2 regions of the Hylemonella sp. P2_B10 genome follow, and region 2 is predicted to be linked to the other one. Evidence: riboswitches for the same ligand, from Rfam matches in the RefSeq annotation. Region 2 holds a riboswitch; the other holds the start of a gene.

Region 1 (7,173 bases), on a different contig from region 2:
AAGGTTCCACTCTGTGTGGAGCCGCCGGCGCCATAGGTCACCGAGCAAAAGTCCGGCTTCAGCACATACAGCTGCTGGCGCACCTTGGCCAGCTTGCCCACGCCCTCAGGCGTCTTTGGCGGAAAAAACTCAAAGCTCAAAGGCAGGGAGGAACTCATATCAACTCCAGCGCTTTCTATTCAGTGTCTTTTGACTGCATGGATGAAGAACTCGCGGTTGCCATCGCCACCCTCAATGGGTGAGTCGAACCAGTCCAACACCGTCAGCCCCAAATCGGCGCAGGCATCGCGCAGCCGTTGCTCCACCAGCGGGTACATGGCGACATCCTTGACGATGCCGCCCTTGCCCACCTGGCCGGGCTGCAGTTCGAACTGCGGCTTGACCAATGTCAGCAGATGACCGCCGATCTTCAAAAAGGGCACCACCGCCGGCAACACCAGCGTCTGCGAGATGAAGGACAAGTCGCCCACGACCAGATCGAACTCAGGGGACCAATCGACGTCCGCGTCGCCTTCAGCACCCTCAAAGTGTGCGTAAGCGGGCATCAGGTCATCGACCGTCAGGTTGCGGGCGTTGACGGCTTCCACCGCCACCACCCGCACGTCCTCACGCAATTGCGGGTGCAGTTGCGCGCTGCCCACGTCCACACCCACCACCAGGGCCGCGCCCTGTTGCAGCAAGCAGTCAGTGAAGCCGCCGGTGGACTGGCCCAGGTCCAGACACCGCCAGCCCTGCACATGCAGGCCAGCAGCCTTCAGCGCAGCTTCCAGTTTCAGCCCGCCGCGCGACACGTAACGCGCCTCGGCATCGTCCAGCAGTTGGATGTCGGCGTCGTCCGGCACCTCGTCGCCATTCTTGGCAACCTTCTTCCAGACGTCGCCGTTGCGCCACTGCACCCCACCCGCGATCAGGCGCTGGGCCTGGGAGCGGGTGCTGGCCAGTTGGCGCGCCACCAGCAGTTGGTCGATCCGCATCAGTCGCCGCCGGGCCGCCCCAAGGCGACTGCGGCCCCCTTTGGGGGCAGCGAGTACACGCAAGTGACGAGCGTGGGGGCCATCAATAGCGGTAGGTATCAGCCTTGTACGGGCCTTGTTTGGGCACGCCGATGTACTCGGCCTGCTCGTCGCTCAGTTCGGTCAGCATGGCGCCGACCTTCTTCAGGTGCAAGCGGGCCACTTTTTCATCCAGATGCTTGGGCAGCACATAGACCTTGCCCACGTCATAGGCGTCGCTGTGGCAGAACAACTCGATCTGCGCGATGGTCTGGTTGGCGAAGCTGGACGACATCACGAAACTGGGGTGACCGGTGCCGCAGCCCAGGTTCACCAGCCGGCCCTTGGCCAGCAGGATGATGCGCTTGCCGTCCGGGAAGATGATGTGGTCGACCTGCGGCTTGATTTCTTCCCACTCGTACTTTTCAACCGAGGCAATGTCGATCTCGTTGTCGAAGTGGCCGATGTTGCAGACGATGGCCTGGTTCTTCATCTTGACCATGTGGTCGTGCGTGATGACCGACTTGTTGCCGGTGCAGGTGACGAAGATGTCGGCCTTGTCGGCGGCGTAGTCCATGGTGACGACCTTGTAGCCTTCCATCGCGGCTTGCAGCGCGTTGATGGGGTCGATCTCGGTCACCCACACCTGGGCGCTCAGGGCGCGCAGGGCCTGGGCCGAGCCCTTGCCCACGTCGCCGTAGCCGGCCACCAGGGCCACCTTGCCGGCGATCATCACGTCGGTGGCGCGCTTGATGCCGTCCACCAGCGACTCGCGGCAACCGTACAGGTTGTCGAACTTGCTCTTGGTCACGCTGTCGTTGACGTTGATGGCGCGGAACAGCAGCGTGCCCTTGACGCTCATTTCGTTCAGGCGGTGCACGCCGGTGGTGGTTTCTTCCGTCACGCCGATGATCTGGGCGCTCTTGCGGCTGTACCAGGTCGGGTCCACCGCCAGCTTGGCCTTGATGGAGGCGTACAGGCAGGTTTCTTCCTCGCTGGTGGGGTTGTTCAGCAACGAGGCGTCTTTTTCAGCCCGCTTGCCCAGGTGCATCAGCAGCGTGGCGTCGCCACCATCGTCCAGGATCATGTTCGGGCCTTCGCCTTCAGAGCCCTTGGGGCCAAAGTCGAAAATGCGGTGCGTGTAGTCCCAGTAGTCGGTCAGGTTCTCGCCCTTGTAGGCGAACACCGGCGTGCCGGTGGCCACCAGCGCGGCGGCGGCGTGGTCCTGCGTGGAGAAGATGTTGCACGAGGCCCAGCGCACTTGCGCGCCCAGTGCCTGCAAGGTTTCCACCAGCACGGCCGTTTGAATGGTCATGTGCAGCGAACCGGTGATGCGCGCACCCTTCAGCGGTTGCTTGGGGGCGAATTCTTCGCGGATGGCCATCAGGCCGGGCATTTCGGTTTCGGCAATGCGCAATTCCTTGCGGCCCCAGGCGGCCAGCGACAGGTCGGCAATGACGTAATCTTGTTCAGTGGTGGATTTGAGAACAGCACTCATGGAAGGCTCCAAAACAAAGTTGAGGGCCACTGAACTCGCGTACGGGAGCTTGAGGGAGCCTCACCACACGCGATTCAGTGGGTGAGCGCAGTTAGAAACAAAGGTTGTTTCCGAGCCTCGCCCCCGGCGTCCATGCCTGGGGGTTGCAGCGCTCCTCGGAGAGCTGCAATTATAGCGAGGCCGGCCACGCCCGGTGTGCATTCTTTGGCAAAGGTCTGGAAAGTCGTTTAAAATCAAGGGGATGCGCACGTCACCCCCCTGACTTTCCGGCAAAGCCATTGCCCGCCACTGCGGCTGGGCAGGCACGCCTTGCCTGCGCTCCCCCGGGAAACCCATTCCCTGGCTGGTTCGCAGCGCCCGCCCCACCCCGGCCCCGAGACCCTGGGCCACCGCGACACGAACAGGACCTGATCTTGAGCTTTGAAACCGAAACCCGGCGCCGCCGGACCTTTGCCATCATCTCCCACCCCGACGCGGGTAAAACGACGCTGACGGAAAAGCTGTTGCTGTTCTCCGGTGCCATCCAGATCGCCGGCAGTGTCAAGGCGCGCAAGGCCACCCGCCACGCCACCAGCGACTGGATGGAAATCGAGAAGCAGCGCGGCATCTCGGTGGCCAGCTCGGTGATGCAGATGTTGTACCGCGAGCACGTGATCAACCTGCTGGACACGCCCGGCCACAAGGACTTCTCGGAAGACACCTACCGCGTGCTGACCGCTGTGGATTCCGCGCTGATGGTGATCGACGCCGCCAACGGCGTGGAAGCGCAGACGCGCCGGCTGATCGAGGTTTGCCGCCAGCGCGACACGCCCATCATCACCTTCGTCAACAAGATGGACCGCGAGGTGCGCGACCCCATCGTGCTGCTGGACGAGATCGAGGCCGAGCTGGGCATGCCCTGCGTGCCCATGACCTGGCCGGTGGGCCAGGGCAAGGGTTTCGGCGGCATCGTCAACCTGCGCACGCGGGAGATGAAGGTGTTTGAATCCGGCTCCGACCGCCGCCCGCAGGACTTCGACACCATCCCCATGACCGAACTGGCCACATTGCGCGCGCGCTTCGGCCAGGATTTCGAACTGGCTGAGCAGAACATCGAGCTGGTGGCCGGCGCCGCCCCGGCGTTCGACCGCGAGGCCTTCCTGGCCGGCAAGCAGACGCCGGTGTTCTTTGGCTCCGGTGTCAACAACTTCGGTGTGATGGAGGTGCTGGACGCGCTGGTGGACCTGGCGCCCTCGCCGCGCCCGCGCACCAGCTCGCTGCTGGTCAACAAGCAGCCGGTGGTGAAAGAGATCAAACCGGAAGACGAAGCCTTCTCCGGCGTGGTGTTCAAGGTGCAGGCCAACATGGACCCGTCGCACCGCGACCGCATTGCCTTCGTGCGCATGTGCTCGGGCAAGTACACGCCGGGCATGAAGCTGAAGGTGCAGCGCACCGCCAAAGAACTGCGCCCGACCTCGGTGGTGACTTTCATGAGCCAGCGCCGCGAGGCGGTGGAAGAGGCCTATGCCGGCGACATCGTGGGCTTCACCACGCACGGCGGCGTGCAGCTGGGCGACACCGTCACCGACGGTTCGCTGGCGCTGCAGTACACCGGCCTGCCGTTCTTCGCGCCCGAGTTGTTCATGACCGTGGTGCTGCGCAACCCGCTGCGCACCAAACAGCTGCAGCAAGGCCTGGCCCAGCTGGGTGAGGAAGGCGCCATCCAGGTGTTCCGCCCCGAGATGGGCGGCAACATGCTGCTGGGCGCGGTGGGCCAGCTGCAGTTTGAAGTGGTTCAACACCGGCTGAAGGGCGAGTACGACGCCGACATCAAGCTGGAATCCAGCCAGTACACCGGCGCACGCTGGATCACCGCCGACACCCCCGCCGAGCTGAAGGCGTTTTGCGACGCCTACCCGGCGCGCATGGCGCGCGACGCCGCGGACACGCTGGCCTACCTGTGCACCTCACCCTACGACGTGCGGCTGGCGCAGGAGCGCTTTCCCAAGATCCATTTCCACCCGCTGCGCGAGCACGCCGGGCTGGCGCTGCAGTCGGCCGGTTGAACCAGTACCGCGGGGACAGCCAGCGCAACGGGCAGCGCGCGAAGCCTGCGTAACGAACTGTAAAGCCGGCGGTGTATGCCACGTGCGTGCCGCGCATCACTCCTACAATTTGGCCAATGCGCGCGGGCCGGGCCTTGAGCTCTTTGTGGGTGCTGATACGAGCCGGCTCGCCAGTCCTGGCCGTGGCCTGGCTGGCCGGCTGCGCCGCCGTGGCCATCGCGCCAGCGGTTCCTATCGCCAACGGCGCGCGCGAGGACAAGATCAACATCTCGCTGGACGAAGCCACGCTGACGCCTGCCGTGCGCAACACCTTGTTGCGCGCCAAGCGGGTGGGCCTGGTGGTCAGCGAGCCCTGGGCCATCAAGCTGGCCGACCTTCTGGAGGCGCGCGGCGGCTACTCGCTAGCCATCGAACGCCCCAAGGCGAAGGTCAGCGAGATGACGGCCACCGAAAGGCGCGAGACGCTGCACGGCATGTGCGGCGCAGGCAGGCGGACAGACATCGCCGTACTGGGGCGGATAACCCGGGTGCAGACCGGCAACGCCTCGATGGCCACGCTGACCGGGCGCACCAGCATCAAGAACAGTTGGAGCCTGGACATTCTGTCCTGCCGCAGCCACACCACACAGACGGTGGGCGGAGGCTTTGACTTGGACGTGTCCACCGCCAACGCCAAATCACCGGCGGAGTTGGATGAGAAGATGGGTGTGGCGCTGGCGGACAAGGTGCTGATGGCACTGGGCAAGTAGCACGCCTGCCTTGGCGCCTCTCGCACCGCCTCGTGACGTGCTAGGGGCTGCTGGCAGCCAAAATGAGTCGACGCAACTCGTAGCGGCGCCGGTTCACAAAGCGCTTGAGGGCATTGGAGTTGTAGATGTCCACGAAACGAAATCCGGCACACTTCAGGCGGTGCGTCAGGTGGGCCTCCAGCAGGATCATCTTGGCCTTGTCGCGCAGGAAGGCGAAATTCTCTTCGGTATAGGGCGTCCGCCTGCTGTGCGGCCAGCGGCCCACTCCTGCTGGCTGTGACGCGCCCAGCCATTGGTTGAAAAAAGCGTTGAATTGGCGGGCCTTAGGGTGCACGAACAAAGACGGGCCGAAACGCTGCGCCAGGTAGGCGCTGAAATCCACGTCACCCAGCACACCGCCCACCGCCTGCAGGTGCTGAAAGCGGATGGCGACGAAATACGTGGCCAGTTGCTCGCCGACACGCCGGCCGAACACCCGCAGGCCGCTGAGGTCATTGATGATGGGCCCAAGTGCGACCTTCGACCCGAAGTCCACGTTGCCCAGCCGAAGCACGCCGTTGTCCATGGCCAGGCGCAGCAGCCGGTCGCTGCGGAAGATGGTGTCGTTGGTCAGCACCACCACGTCATCGGCACGTGGCTCCAGGTGCGCCTGGTAGTGCGCCAGGCCCTCCTCCCAGGCGCTGAACTCGCGCAAGGTGTTGCTGCCGTACAGGCTGGCCTCGGCCTGGCAGGGCGGGAACGCCCCCTGCGGCAGGTTCTGCACGAAGATCACCTGGGCGGCGTCACCGTAGCGTTGGCGAAAAGCATGGAAAAACGGCTGTTCCCTGTCGAAGCCTGCGCCACCATACATGGCATGGACCAGGATGTAGCGCACCGCCGCGCCGTTGCCGGGAGACTGTCCAGTGCTCATGGGCGTTTGCGGGTCAGGTAGTCCATCACTGTGGACTCCAGGCCTTCCGGTCGGCCCACCAGGCGCCATGTCAGGAAGGCCCAGACTGCGTAGGACGACACACCGACCACCACGCCCACCACGATGTCGACGATGGCGAGCTGGAAGTGGGGCGTGACGCTGGTCACCAGCGCATACATCAGACCGCCACCCACCCAGGGCCGTGCCAAGCCAGCCAACACCGCTGCTGGACGCAGGCCGCACAGCCTGCGGGTGGAGTACAGCGCGAACGTGAAGCCGCTGACATTGCCCAGCATGCGAGCCCAGACCAGGCCCATCAGGAAATGCCCCGGCACCAGCAGCAAGGCCGCGCTGGCGAACACCACAAACTCCAGCCACACCTGGTAGCTGTGCACGCGCGTGTGCCCATGCAGTATCAGCAGTGTGTTCAACGGGCCGGCCATGATCTGCAAGGTGCCGGCCACGGCGAAAGCGGCAACGAAGGGCGCGGCTTCCGCCCAGTTGGCACCCAGCACCAGCGCGGTGGCTTGCGTGGCCAGCGCGGCAAAGCCCAGACCCAGCGGCACCGTGATGGTGTTGACGGCCGTGATGGCCTTGACGACCGCCTGGTTGGTGCGATGCACGTCGTCCTTGATGGTGGACAGCACCGGCAGGAAGGCACGCAGCAGCGCCGGTCCGATTTCCCCTGTGGGCATGGTACCCAGGTCGGCGCCCACGTTGTAGCGTCCGAAGTCGCCGCTGCCGCCCAGCCGCGCGGCAACCAGCTCGTCGCTCTTGCGCAGCACGAACCCCCCCATGCCGGACAGCATCAGCCACTTGGTGACCGACCAGATCTCGCGCATGTGGCTGGTGCTCCAGCGCGGCCGGTACGGATGCATCCGGTAGCTCAACACCATGGTCAGCACGTAGCTTGCCGCGATGCCAGTGACCAACGCCCGATAGTCGCGGAAATAGAGCCCCGACAGCACGGTGGCCAGGA
Region 2 (7,173 bases):
TGACCAGATCCTTGTGCGCGTTGTCGGCCAGGCCGCTCAATCCGCTGACCTTGTCCGGCGCAAAGGCAAAGCCCTCCACCAGGCGCTTGCCGTCGCGGTCGGTGATGCGCGTGTGCGTGACCGGGCGGAAGGTGTTCAGCTCGAATTCCGAATCCAGCCACTTGGTGGACGCTGCGGCGCCCACCGCGTCCCAACGCTGCTTGATGCGAAAGCGTCCCGTGGCAACGTCAAAACGAACCTCGCGCGTCCAGATATCAATCGGCGTGTTGCTGCCATCGTCCTTGCCGCGCACGAAGCGCAGGTAATGGTGCGTACCCTCTTTCAGCAGCGCAAAGCGGGGCAGCGGCTTGCCGATGTCCACCACCTCGGCGGTGGCTGGGGACAAGCCGCCGAGCAACGCAGCGGAAACAACGGCCAGCGGCAGCAGGCGGCGAAAAACAAGCAAAGCAAGGCGCATGTGACAGGGTGAGTGCGTCAATAAAGCGCGCACTGTACACCGTCCCCCGCTGGGGCGCCAGCAACCCTCACAGGTTGGGCGCCAGCAGCCGCTCCAGGTCCTGCTTGGCCACGCCCTTGCGCGCGGCCAGGTCCTGCACCTGGTCGTCGCCGACCCGGCCAACGTTGAAGTAGGTGCTGTCGGGGTGCGCCAGGTAGAAGCCGCTGACGCTGGCCGCCGGCAGCATGGCCAGGCTTTCGGTAAGGCTCATGCCAATCTCTTCGCAATGCAGCAGCGCGAACATGTCGCGCTTGACGCTGTGGTCCGGGCAGGCCGGGTATCCGGGCGCAGGGCGTATGCCCTGGTACTTCTCGGCGATCAGCTCATCGGTGCCCAGCGTTTCCTGCGGCGCATAGCCCCACAGGTCGGTGCGCACGCGCTGGTGCAGGCACTCGGCAAAGGCCTCGGCCAGGCGGTCGGCGATGGCTTTGAGCATGATGGACGAGTAATCGTCGTTGTCGTCGTTGAAGTACTTTTCCTTCACCTCGGCGCCGATACCGGTGGTGACGGCGAACACGCCCACGTGGTCGGGCAAGGGGCTGGCACCCTTCACACCGGGCTTGGGTGCGACAAAGTCGGCCAGGCAGCGGCTGGGGCGCATCACGCCGTCAATCACCTGCTTCTCGGTCTGCTGGCGCAGGCCATACCAGGTCATGGCCACCTCGCTGCGCGTCTCATCCGTGTACAACTCGATGTCGTCGTCGTTCACGGTGTTGGCCGGGTACAGGCCCACCACGCCGTTGGCGGTCAGCCAGCGGCCTTCGATCAGGCGCTTCAGCATGCGCTGGGCATCGGCATACACGCGCACCGCCTCCGTGCCCACCACCTCGTCTTTCAGGATGGCGGGGAAGGGGCCGGCCAGGTCCCAGGTCTGGAAGAACGGGCCCCAGTCGATGAACTTGGCCAGTTCCGTCAAATCGAAGTTCTTGAACACGCGCCGGCCGATGAACTTGGGCTGGGCGGGAATGAAGCTGGCCCAATCCACCGGCGTCTTGTTGGCGCGTGCCTTGGCCAGCGGCCACAGCGGCACCTGCTTCTTGTTGGCATGCTGGTGGCGCACGCGCTCGTAGTCGGCGTTCAGCTCGTCAATGTATTTGGCGGCCTGCTCCGACAGCAGGCTTTGCGCCACGCTGACACTGCGCGAGGCGTCCGGCACGTAGACCACCGGGCCTTCATAGTGCGGCGCGATCTTCACCGCCGTGTGCACGCGCGAGGTGGTGGCGCCACCGATCAGCAGCGGGATCTTCTTGATGCGGAAGTGCTCATCCTTCTGCATCTCGCCGGCCACGTATTGCATTTCTTCCAGGCTGGGCGTGATCAGGCCCGACAGGCCCACGATGTCGGCGCCCTCCACCTTGGCACGCGCCAGGATCTCATGGCAGGGCACCATCACGCCCATGTTGACGACTTCGAAGTTGTTGCACTGCAAGACCACCGTGACGATGTTCTTGCCGATGTCGTGCACGTCACCCTTGACGGTGGCGATGATGATCTTGCCCTTGGCGCGCACGTCTTCACCGGCGGCCTCCTGCTGGCGCTTTTCTTCCTCGATGTAGGGGATCAAATGCGCCACCGCCTGCTTCATCACGCGTGCGCTCTTCACCACCTGCGGCAGGAACATCTTGCCCTGGCCGAACAGGTCGCCGACGATGTTCATGCCATCCATCAGCGGGCCTTCGATCACGTGCAATGGCCGGCCGCCCTTGGCCAATATGCCCTGGTAAGCCTCTTCGGTGTCCTCGGTGATGAAGTCGGTGATGCCATGCACCAGCGCGTGCGACAAGCGTTGGCCGACAGTTGCCGGTGCGTCGGCCGTGCCGCGCCACTCCAGCCGTTTGCTGTCATCCTTGGCTGCGCCCTTGGCCGACTCGGCAATCTCCACCAGCCGCTCGCCCGAATCCGCCCGACGGTTCAGCACCACGTCTTCCACGCGCTCGCGCAATTCCGGCTCCAGGTCGTCGTACACGCCCACCATGCCGGCGTTGACGATGCCCATGTCCATGCCGGCCTGTATCGCGTGGTACAGGAACACGGTGTGGATGGCCTCGCGCACCGGGTCGTTGCCGCGGAACGAGAAGCTGACGTTGCTGACACCACCCGACACCTTGGCGCCGGGCAGGTTGGATTTGATCCAGCGGGTGGCGTTGATGAAGTCCACCGCGTAGTTGTTGTGCTCGTCGATGCCGGTGGCAATGGCGAAGATGTTGGGGTCGAAGATGATGTCTTCGGCCGGAAAGTCCACCTCGTCCACCAGGATGCGGTAGGCGCGCTCGCAGATTTCGATCTTGCGCTCATAGGTGTCGGCCTGGCCCTTTTCGTCAAAGGCCATCACCACGGCGGCGGCGCCGTAGCGGCGCAGCAGCGTGGCCTGCTGCTTGAAGGCCTCCACGCCCTCCTTCATGCTGATGGAGTTGACGATGGCCTTGCCCTGCACGCAGCGCAGGCCAGCCTCGATCACGCTCCACTTGCTGGAGTCGATCATGATGGGCACGCGGGCGATGTCGGGCTCGCTGGCAATCAGGTTCAAAAAGCGCACCATCGCGGCCTGGCTGTCCAGCATGGCCTCGTCCATGTTGACGTCGATGATCTGGGCGCCGTTTTCCACCTGCTGGCGCGCCACCGCCAGCGCCTCCTCGAACTGGCCGTTCAGGATCATGCGGGCAAAGGCCTTGGACCCGGTGACGTTGGTGCGCTCACCGACGTTGACGAACAGCGAAGACGCGTCGATGCGCACCGGCTCGAGGCCGGACAGCAGCATGGGGGCAACAGAAGATGGGATTGATTCGGACATGCGGCTCACCTGCAAAACAATTGTTCAGGTGAGCGCCGTTGCGATATCCAAGCCTGACGCCGGTGAGATGCCGGCGCTGCAACGCTCCTTGGATGGCGTGATTTTACGCCTTCGGAGGCCTGTTCACCATGGATTCAATGCATCACCGCTACGGTTGGGGGGATCACGCCGCCACGGCACTCCGCTCCGCGGCTGTCCCCCCGGCCCTGCGGGCCTCCTCCTTGATGCCGCCGCGCAGAGTGCCATGACGACCTGATCTTGCCGACGTGGTTGGCGTGCCGGTGTTCGGAAATTCAAGCGTTGCGCGTGCCAATTGACCCGATGTCGCAGGGGCGCGTGGCGGAGCGGAATCAAGGAGGAGGGCCGCAGGCCCGGGGGACATCCGCGTAGCCACGCGCACCAGCGGCGTCGGCAGCCAGCGAAACAGCCCCGCTAAGCCGCCGAATTTAGGCCGCTTCCTTGTAGAAAAAACCGTTCTGCCGCTGACGCGTCGGCAGGGGCGCCACCGCCGCGCAAATCGCGCCAATGTGGTCCGGCGTGGTGCCGCAGCAGCCGCCGACGATGTTGACCAGCCCCTCGGCGGCGAATTCGCGCACCAGGCGGGCCGTCACATCAGGCGTTTCGTCAAAGCCGGTGTCCGACATCGGGTTGGGCAGGCCGGCGTTGGGGTAGCAGCTGATGAAGGTGTCAGGCGCCACGCGATTCAGCTCCTGGATGTAGGGGCGCATCAGCGCCGCACCCAGCGCGCAGTTCAGGCCTATGGCCAGCGGCTGCGCATGGCGCACGCTGTACCAGAAGGCGGTGACCGTCTGGCCGCTCAGGATGCGACCCGAGGCATCCGTCACCGTGCCGCTGATGATCAGGGGCAGTCGCTGGCCCGAATCAGCAAAATATTCGTCGACGGCGAACAGCGCCGCCTTGGCGTTCAGCGTGTCGAAAATGGTTTCCACCAGGATCAGGTCGGCGCCACCCTCCACCAGCCCCTTGGTCTGCTCGTAGTAGGAGGCGCGCAGCTCTTCAAAGCTGACGTTGCGCGCGCCGGGGTCATTGACGTCCGGGCTGATGCTGGCGGTCTTGGGCGTGGGGCCCAGGGCGCCGGCCACGAAGCGCGGCTTGTCCGGCGTCGAGTATTTGTCGCAGGCGGCGCGCGCCAGCTTGGCCGAGGCCAGGTTCATCTCGTAGGCCAGGTCGGCCATGTCGTAGTCGGCCTGGGCAACGCGGGTGGCGCCAAAGGTGTTGGTCTCGATCAGGTCGGCACCGCTGGCCAGGTACTTTTCGTGAATGTCGGTGATGACGTCCGGGCGCGTCAGGCTGAGCAGCTCGTTGTTGCCCTTGACGTCCTTGTGGAAGTCCTTGAAGCGCTCACCCCGGTACTGCGCTTCGTTCAGTTTGAAGCGCTGGATCATCGTGCCCATGGCGCCGTCCAGAACGGCAATGCGGCTGGCGAGGATGCCAGGCAAGGCCTGGCCACGGGTGTAGGTGATGGGCTTCATAACCAATATTGTAGAAAGAAGCGTCACTTTAAGCTCGAATTCCTGGAAAATCCCCCCGACAATAGGGGCTGGAGTTTTATACATGTCGACGCCCCATTCCATCCTGCACGAAGTTTTCGGCTACGAGCAATTCCGTGGCCGACAGGAAGCCATCGTCGACCACGTGGTGGCCGGCGGCGACGCGCTGGTGCTGATGCCCACCGGCGGCGGCAAGTCGCTGTGCTACCAGATACCGGCCATTGCCCGCCAGCGCCAGGGGCTGGGCCTGGCCATCGTGGTGTCGCCGCTGATCGCGCTGATGCACGACCAGGTGGGTGCCTTGCAGGAGGTGGGCGTCAGCGCCACCTTCTTGAATTCCACACTGTCGATGGACGAGGCCAGCGAGGTGGAACGCCAGATGATGCGCGGCGAGCTGACACTGCTCTATGCCGCGCCCGAGCGCGTGACCACACCGCGCTTCCTGGCCCAGCTGGATGCGTTGCATGCGCGCGGGGCCTTGAGCCTGTTTGCCATCGACGAAGCGCATTGTGTCAGCCAGTGGGGCCATGACTTCCGGCCGGAGTACCGGGCGCTCACCGTGCTGCACGAGCGCTATGCCGGCGTACCGCGCCTGGCCCTGACGGCCACGGCCGATGACATCACCCGCGCCGACATCGTTGAGCGGCTGCAGCTGGAAGAGGCCCAGCAATTCGTCAGCAGCTTCGACCGGCCCAACATCCGCTACACCATCGTCGAGAAGAAAGACCCGACCTTGCAGCTGCTGCGCTTCATCGAGCGAGAGCACACGGGCGATGCGGGGGTGGTGTATTGCCAGTCGCGCAAACGGGTGGAAGAAGTGGCACAAACGCTGAGTGGCGCCGGCATCAATGCCCTGCCCTACCACGCCGGGCTGGACGCCAAGGTGCGACAGAACAACCAGGACCGCTTCCTGCGCGAGGACGGCATCGTGATGGTGGCCACCATCGCCTTCGGCATGGGCATAGACAAACCCGATGTGCGCTTTGTCGCCCACCTGGACATGCCCAAGAACATCGAGGGCTACTACCAGGAAACCGGCCGCGCCGGCCGCGACGGCGAACCGGCCAATGCCTGGATGAGCTACGGCCTGCAAGACGTGGTCAACCAGCGCCGCATGATTGATGAGAGCCCCGCCGGCGAAGAGTTCAAACAGGTGATGCGCGGCAAGCTGGACGCGCTGCTGGGCCTGGCCGAGGCCACCGATTGCCGGCGCGTTCGGCTGCTGGGTTATTTCGGCGAAACCTATGGTGCCGGGCCGGATACCAGCGACGGCGAAGGCCAGCCGCTGGCTCAAGCCGCTAAAACCTCATGCGGAAATTGCGACAACTGCCTGCAGCCGCCAGCCGTGTGGGACGGCACCGATGCCGCCCGCAAGCTGCTCAGCACCATCTACCGCGTGCAACAGATGAGCGGCATCAGCTTCGGCGCCGGCCACCTGATGGACATCGTGCGCGGCAAGCAGACCGAGAAAGTGACGCAGTTCGGCCACGAGCAGCTCAGCACCTACGGCGTCGGCCCTGAGCTGAGCGAGCAGCAGCTGCGCGGCGTGCTGCGCCAGCTGATCGCCATCGGCGCCGTCAACGTCAACAGCGAGGCCTTCAACACGCTGCAACTGACCGAGGGCTCGCGCGCCGTGCTCAAGGGCGATGTGGCGGTGATGCTGCGCGAATCGGTGTCGCAGCCGGTCGAGCGCAAGGGCAGCAGCAAGCGCGGCAACGCCGCCAAGGCCACCCCCAAAGTCGCCGCCGCGCTGGACGATGCCGCCCAGCAGCGCTTTGCCGCGCTGAAGGCCTGGCGCGCCGAGGTGGCGCGCTCGCACAACCTGCCAGCCTACGTGATCTTCCACGACGCCACGCTGGCGGCGATCGCCGAGCGCGCGCCGCACAGCGTGCATGACCTGCAGGGCATCAGCGGCATTGGCGCCAAGAAGCTGGAAGCCTACGGAGACGACGTGCTGCGGGTGGTCCAGCAGGAAGCCTGAGCCCGGGTTAATCGCCCCTTCAGGCCTGCACCACCGTCGTTACCCGCCGCCGCGTGCGTTCGCGCAGCGAGCATTCGCGCAGCGTGTCGGCCATCTCCTCCAACTTCGGAATCCCCTGCAGCATCACCGACGGGAAGTTGGTGTCCGACGAACGCAGGTGCAGCACACAATGCCCCACCAGCCGCATGCCCAGGGGCTTGTGCACGTCGAAGTGGTCGATGCGGAACAGCTCTATGCTCTCCTTCTGCTTGGAGAAGATGCCGCGCTCCACCATCACCCGCTGGTTGGTGATCTGGTAGGTTGTGGCCAGGCTCTGCACCCAGTACACCAGGTAACCAATGCCCAGCGTGACCAGCACCACGGGCCATTGCCAGAAGCTGGAGATCACCGCCGG

Evidence for each region. A riboswitch is a leader RNA that binds a small molecule or an ion and turns the genes downstream of it on or off. The one in region 2 is predicted to bind S-adenosylhomocysteine.
Region 1: another riboswitch for S-adenosylhomocysteine. It lies ahead of ahcY (adenosylhomocysteinase); the one in region 2 lies ahead of metH (methionine synthase).

The regions. Positions count from the first base shown of each region.
Region 1 is NZ_JBFUDE010000004.1:612,508-619,680, forward strand. It holds gene metF (methylenetetrahydrofolate reductase [NAD(P)H]) at 1-158, opposite strand, end outside; gene AC1DX2_RS20650 (TlyA family RNA methyltransferase) at 180-974, opposite strand; gene ahcY (adenosylhomocysteinase) at 1,057-2,490, opposite strand; S-adenosyl-L-homocysteine riboswitch at 2,567-2,653, opposite strand; gene AC1DX2_RS20660 (peptide chain release factor 3) at 2,904-4,535, shown strand; gene AC1DX2_RS20665 (hypothetical protein) at 4,670-5,284, shown strand; gene AC1DX2_RS20670 (hypothetical protein) at 5,325-6,194, opposite strand; gene AC1DX2_RS20675 (oligosaccharide flippase family protein) at 6,191-7,173, opposite strand, start outside.
Region 2 is NZ_JBFUDE010000005.1:114,285-121,457, forward strand. It holds gene AC1DX2_RS21690 (DUF3108 domain-containing protein) at 1-457, opposite strand, end outside; gene metH (methionine synthase) at 525-3,287, opposite strand; S-adenosyl-L-homocysteine riboswitch at 3,311-3,383, opposite strand; gene AC1DX2_RS21700 (homocysteine S-methyltransferase family protein) at 3,734-4,780, opposite strand; gene recQ (DNA helicase RecQ) at 4,863-6,779, shown strand; gene AC1DX2_RS21710 (PH domain-containing protein) at 6,799-7,173, opposite strand, start outside.